One region of the Halobacillus sp. ABA4_118 genome, then DNA from elsewhere that is predicted to be linked to it. Evidence: riboswitches for the same ligand, from Rfam matches in the RefSeq annotation. Region 1 holds a riboswitch; the other holds the start of a gene.
What was found. Region 1 has a riboswitch for S-adenosylmethionine ahead of ACXAGL_RS16815 (phosphoadenylyl-sulfate reductase). Riboswitches for the same ligand answer to the same signal wherever they lie in the genome.
Positions count from the first base shown of each region.

Region 1 (3,242 bases):
ACAGCGAAAACACTGCTGAACCAGATGATTGATGAGGATGAAGATGAAATCCTTACTATTCTTACAGGGGAAGATGTGGACGATAAGGATGTGGCTGAACTGGAAGCTTATGTGGAAGAAACCTTTGAAGATTTAGAGGTGGAAATTCACCATGGTGGCCAGCCGATTTACAGCTATATCTTCTCTATCGAATAAAATGCAGCGCTTCTGGATTTAGAACAGCGTTCGCAGGCTGTCGGGATTTTTCCCGGCAGCCTTTTGTAATGGTCTATGGTCTGAATGCAGGAGCGGAGATGAAAGAAATGGTTTCACAGAGGATATTGATCGACCATTAGACAAACGCCTTGGCGGTTTGTTTTCTAAGCTTGTCATTCTATAAGCTGAAAGCGCAGTTCTCCATTAGAACTGCGCTTTTTTTAACCGTGTTTCCGTCTGCGGGTGCCGGTGCCGTTGAATATATTTTCGAACTGAGAAGATAACGGCAGCAGCATATCCGGCAAGAAGCAGGCTGTAGATGATAACTAAGGTCTGTTCACTCCATGTGGCATAGGTGAGCAGGGTCCGGCTGTTCGTCAAAATGATAAATCCACCCGCCGCTACCCCAAGCACGAGAGGGGGGAGTTTTTTCACAAGCCAGGCAGCGAGGGGGGCTGCAATAACGCCACCGATCACAAAGGCGAGCACAAGCATCCAGCTCAGCTCTTCCCACCCAAGGAAGATCAGGAAGCCGGCCGTAGCAGATAAAGTAACGATGAATTCACTTGTATCTACGGTGCCGATGACTTTTCTGGGAAGGATTCCTTTGCTGGATAAGAGAACAGGTGTATTTACCGGCCCCCAACCCCCGCCGCCCACGGCATCAAGAAAACCGCCCAGAAAACCTAAGGGAAACAAGAAGCGCCGTCGAAATGGTCTTTTTTCTGTATGCAAGGGCTTCACTCGATTCATCAGTAAAAAGCGGATGACCACATAAACGCCAAGCCCTAGTAAAAAAACGGAAATGTACGGGCGGATCAGCTCACCTGGAATCCAGCTGAGCAGAGCAGCCCCGGCAAAGGCACTGATCCCTCCGGGGAGAGCAAGAGTCAAAACGAGACGCTTATCCACGTTGCCGAATTTATAATGGGAAAACCCGGAAGCTGCCGTTGTAGCAATCTGGGACAAATGAATAGAGGCGGAGGCCACCGCCGGAGCCATTCCATAGGCGAGGAGGATGGTGGAGGAGCTTAAACCAAATCCCATTCCGAGGGCTCCATCCATCAATTGAGCAAAGAATCCAACCAGTGAAAATATAAGTAATTTCTTCATCGTACCTCTCCTTTTGATTAAACACATAAGATTACTTGGTTTTAACCATGAAGAGGCACAAAAAAACCTCTTCATCCAGAAGAGGTCAAGCTTCCTCTCCTTATCTTTCAGACCACCGTCTGCTGGAATGAGCACCTTTTCCAATGTGAGGTTGCTGCGGGATCATCAGACCAGTTTCCTCCCCCGGCTCTTTATAAGGATATATGTAGCCCGCGCTGAAAGCGGAATTCCTAAGTACATGAATAATATATTCAAAGCTAAAACATGGATGACGATTTGTCAATGGTTTACAATAAAATAAACAGAAAACTAGTAATATTTAAAATGCATGTTGACATATCTTTAAATCGGGTCTAATATTTGAATCAAATCTTTTGAACAAAATCTGGAAACATTTTTCTTATCGAGAGAGGTGGAGGGACTGGCCCTTGGAAGCCTCGGCAACGGATCTGTCGTCATGAACAGAAGCTGTGCCAATTCCAGCAGGTGATCAACACTTGGAAGGATAAGAAGAACGGTTGAATCATGTATAATGACTCTCCTTTCTTCTTACCATCAGAAGAAAGGTTTTTTTGTTGAAGATAAGAAAGGAGGAGCTTATGAATACGAGTGCACCGACATATGGAACATTCACCGGGGATCCTTTACTTCATATGGATATTGATGATGGACACAAAGGGGCAGAGAGTGTGATTCAATGGGCTTACGGGCATTATGGAAAACAGCTCGTTTATGCGTGCAGCTTCGGTGCTGAAGCGATCGTACTGCTTGACTTCATTGCAAAGGCACAGCCGGATGCCGACGTCGTTTTTCTGGACACTGGACTTCATTTCCAGGAAACCTATGATTTGATAGACAAAGTGAAAAAGAGGTATCCGGATTTGAACATCCATATGAAAAAGCCGGAATTGACAGTGGAAGAACAGGCAGAGGAATATGGTCCGGCCCTTTGGAAAAGGAATCCCGACCAATGCTGTGCCATCAGAAAAATCAAACCGCTGGAAGAAGCCCTGACAGGAGCGGCTGCCTGGATGTCGGGATTAAGAAGAGAACAATCTGCAAGCCGGAGTCATACGAACTTCGTCAACAAGGACGAACGCTTCCAGTCCATCAAGGTATGCCCCTTAATTCACTGGACATGGGAAGACGTATGGACTTATATCCGACTAAATAGCTTGGATTACAATGAATTACATGACCAAAGCTATCCAAGTGTCGGCTGCATCCCCTGCACAGCGAAAGCGCTGGATGACGGCCGTTCAGGAAGATGGCAGGGATTTGATAAAACCGAGTGTGGACTCCACACAGCGGGAGATACGAAACAATAAAGGAGAGATGAATGATGTCCATTATTCAACCGCATGGCGGGCAGTTAATCAATCGTTTTACAGCACAGCCGGATACGCTTCCGGAACAAAGGATCGAGCTTGATGCGATGGCGTTGAGTGATATCGATTTAATCGCTAATGGGGCATACAGTCCGCTTCAAGGATTTTTAACAAGGGAAGATTATGATCACGTCGTTGAAAATCTTCGTTTGAAAGACGGCACTCCCTGGAGTCTCCCGATCACACTGCCTGTTTCTGAAGAGCAGGCCCGTTCGTTACATGGTCAAGCGGCTCTTGTGAAAGATGGGGCAATCTACGGTGTGATCGAAATCGAAGACATTTACAAGCCGGATAAACAGAAAGAAGCTGCAAAGGTTTACTTAACGACAGAAGACGCTCACCCGGGGGTCAGTAAACTTTACAAGCGCCCGGATTATTATGTCGGTGGCAGAATTGAAGTATTCCATCGTCCGGAGCGGGAGCATTCAGACCATTACTACCTTGATCCCGAAGAGACAAGAGAACGATTCCAACAGGCCGGATGGGAAAAGGTTGTCGGTTTCCAAACGCGTAATCCTGTTCACCGTGCTCATGAATATATCCAAA
Region 1 covers NZ_JBSWWS010000001.1:3,284,198-3,287,439, forward strand. The annotation lists gene ACXAGL_RS16805 (DAK2 domain-containing protein) at 1-195, shown strand, start outside; gene ACXAGL_RS16810 (sulfite exporter TauE/SafE family protein) at 400-1,308, opposite strand; SAM riboswitch class I at 1,406-1,508, opposite strand; SAM riboswitch class I at 1,706-1,820, shown strand; gene ACXAGL_RS16815 (phosphoadenylyl-sulfate reductase) at 1,908-2,636, shown strand; gene sat (sulfate adenylyltransferase) at 2,651-3,242, shown strand, end outside.

Region 2 (3,242 bases), 2.2 Mb from region 1:
TGTATAAGATCAGTCACAGATTCCAGACCAACCGACAAGCGGACAAGTTCTTCGGAAACACCGGACTTTTTCAAGTTCTCCTCATTCAACTGCTGATGGGTGGTGGATGCCGGATGGATGATCAATGATTTCGCATCACCCACATTAGCTACGTGGGACCAGAGTGTGGAGTGATCGATCAATTTACGACCGGCTTCGCGTCCCCCTTTGATTCCGAAGACAACCATGGATCCGGCTCCGCCTTTCAAATACTTTCGGGCAAGGTCATGAGTAGGGTGATCCGGCAGTCCAGGGTAATTCACCCAATCCACCCCTTCATGGTTCTGCAGGTAGGCAGCAATTTCATATGCCTGCTCTGCATGCTTTTCGATTCTCAGGTGAAGCGTTTCAAGTCCCTGCAGGAGCAGGAAGGCGTTCTGGGGGCTCAGGCAGGCGCCGATATCTCTCAAAATCTGAACACGGAGCTTAACCGCATAGCCGGCAGGTCCAGCATCAATACCGAAGCGGATGCCGTTGTAGCTTTCATCAGGCTCAGTAAAACCCGGGAATTTTTCGTGATTCCAGTCAAAACGCCCGCTGTCTACGACAATACCGCCGATAGCTGTACCATGGCCCCCGATCCACTTCGTTGCGGAGTGGACAACGATATCGGCTCCCCAGGCGATCGGTTTGCATACATAAGGGGTGGCGAAGGTGTTGTCGACAATCAAGGGAATGTGATGGGCGTGGGCAATATCCGCTACCGCTTCAAAGTCCAGCACATTCAGGCTTGGGTTCCCGATGGTTTCAGCAAAAATCGCTTTCGTTTCAGGTGTAACAGCTTCCTCAAAGGCATTAGGATCGTTCCCATCTACGAAAACAACGTTCACACCATAGCGGGGAAGGGTGTGGACGAATAAGTTATACGTACCTCCGTACAAGTTGGAGGAAGTGAGGATGGTATCTCCGGCTCCGGCAACGTTCAGGACGGCCATCGTAATTGCCGCCATCCCGGAAGCTGTAGCGACAGCAGCGGCACCGTCTTCCAGAAGGGCAACACGCTGCTCAAATACATCGACCGTCGGGTTTGTGATTCTGGAATAGATGTTCCCTGGTTCGGCCAGGGCGAATAGGTTCTGGGCATGATCGGTATCATTAAATACATATGACGTTGTCTGATAGATGGGAACAGCACGCGATCCTGTTGCTGGATCAGCTTCCTGTCCACCGTGAAGCAGCTGTGTTTCATCACCGTATACATGATTTGAATTGGTCATTGTTTCATTCCTCCTTATGATTTCCAGGACATCCTGATCCTCGGTGTAGAGGGAAAAAGAAAAACCCTCTTCTGTAAGTAAGAAGAGGGCTTTTATGTATGCTTACCTCCCCTTATCTTTCAGATCATCTGATCTGTAGGATGTAGCACCTTTTCAAGTTTTCCTTGAAGGTTGCCGGGCGTCTCAGGGCCTAGTCCCTCTGCCGCTCACGATAAGAGTTTTCAATATTTAATTTATCTGACTTGTTTGAAATTATAAAGGGGTCCAGCTCTCTTGTCAATTCCCAGCTTGAAACAAGGGTGTTTAAATCTATAATAGGGCGGGAATGGATAATTAAGTCTATGTTGAAGGAGATGTTTTCATGAAGGAATATAGTGTAGTACCAAATAAAGATGTAACCGGATGGTTCGTAAAAATTGAGGACGTAGCTCCGACAGATTTATTTGATGAGCGTGATACAGCTGTAGAAAAAGCGGAAGAAATCGCGAAACAGAACAAACCGAGCCGCTTGTACATCCTTGACCAGAATCACGAAGTTGAAGAAGAGCGTACCTTTTAAAAAATCCCCGTCCAGGGGATTTTTTTATGGCTTCCTATGCTTGTTTTCCTGTGGCTGTAGTTTTTTTGCGTGAAACCGATTATGATGGGACACAGGTTGAGAAAGAAAGGAAGGACCGGAATGAATCATACATATGACGTGATCATTACAGGAGCCCGGGCAGCTGGGGCAAGTCTGGCTGTCCTGCTCGGGAAAATGGGGAAGCGTGTCCTGTTGATCGATAAAGCCGCGTTTCCGAGTGACACACTGTCTACTCACTTTATGTCCCATACCCGCTTCCTTGAGGAACTGGGCATCCTTCATAAACTGGAGAAGACCGGTTTGAGAAAAGTGAGCCGGATGCGGACGTATATCGGCCAAAGTTTTATAGAAGGACCGAGAGCGGATTATACGATTATACCTAAACGAGATGTCCTGGACCCTCTTCTGATCGAGCAGGCCGAGGCGTTGAGTTCCGTCACTTTTATGCCGCGTACGTCAGCAAGAGGTTTGATCAGAGAGGACGGGCGCGTTGCCGGGCTTCACCTTGAAACAGAAGGGGAAGCGTGGGAGGCCTGTGCAGCGTGGGTGGCCGGAGCGGATGGAAAGAACTCGAACATCGCTGCCTGGACGGAAGCAGAGAAGTATCGGGAAACGAAGCCTCTCCGTCCGGTCTTATACGGTTATTACACAGGCGTGGAGCCGTTAAGCGAACCTGTAACGGAGATTTTCCTGCATGAAGGACGAATCGGCTTTGTATTTCCAATGGAGGAAAACCGGGATTGTCTCGGTATTGAAATCCACCCTGGGGAATTTACGGACATGATGAAAGCGCCGCAGGATACATTTGAACAAACGTTTAATCAATTTTACGGAATGAAGAAAAGGATGGAAGGGGCAGTTCTGCAGGGAAAGATTATCGGAACCCCCGGAATGCCGAACTTTTTCAGGAATGCTTATGGAGAGGGCTGGGTCCTCCTTGGAGATGCTGGTCACAGTAAAGATCCAAGTACGGGGCTTGGAATCAATGATGCGTTTCTACAGTCCTTTCTGCTGGCCGATGCTTTTCAGCAGATGGATGAAGGGGTGGATTGGAAAACAGCCCTGGATCGTTTTCAGAGTCGAAGGGATGAACAGCTGCTGCCGGGATTTCAGCTGACATTGGATTATATTCAATCGCTCCGGAAGTGGACAGACAACGAAATGGCATTGTTTCAAACCATCGCCGCCAACCCTATGGCGTGGAATAAGCTGATGCCTCATATGGGACGGCATTTGAAAGAAGACACCAAGGATTTCCCTCTTTTTTATCAATCGGTGGAAGGGGAAGCTTCCTCCTTCGGTTTCAGGAAGGATTAACTTCCTTTGAAGGCGAAATGGTTAAGAGAGGTGATGAGAAGATGGAATGGTCGAAAACATCAGCTTTCGAAAAGCTGCAGGAAATTTAT
Region 2 covers NZ_JBSWWS010000001.1:1,119,101-1,122,342, reverse strand. The annotation lists gene ACXAGL_RS05515 (O-acetylhomoserine aminocarboxypropyltransferase/cysteine synthase family protein) at 1-1,256, opposite strand, end outside; SAM riboswitch class I at 1,366-1,474, opposite strand; gene ACXAGL_RS05510 (DUF2188 domain-containing protein) at 1,618-1,815, shown strand; gene ACXAGL_RS05505 (FAD-dependent monooxygenase) at 1,936-3,153, shown strand; gene ACXAGL_RS05500 (hypothetical protein) at 3,195-3,242, shown strand, end outside.
Region 2: linked by a shared signal. The riboswitch ahead of ACXAGL_RS05515 (O-acetylhomoserine aminocarboxypropyltransferase/cysteine synthase family protein) and the one ahead of ACXAGL_RS16815 (phosphoadenylyl-sulfate reductase) in region 1 are both predicted to bind S-adenosylmethionine.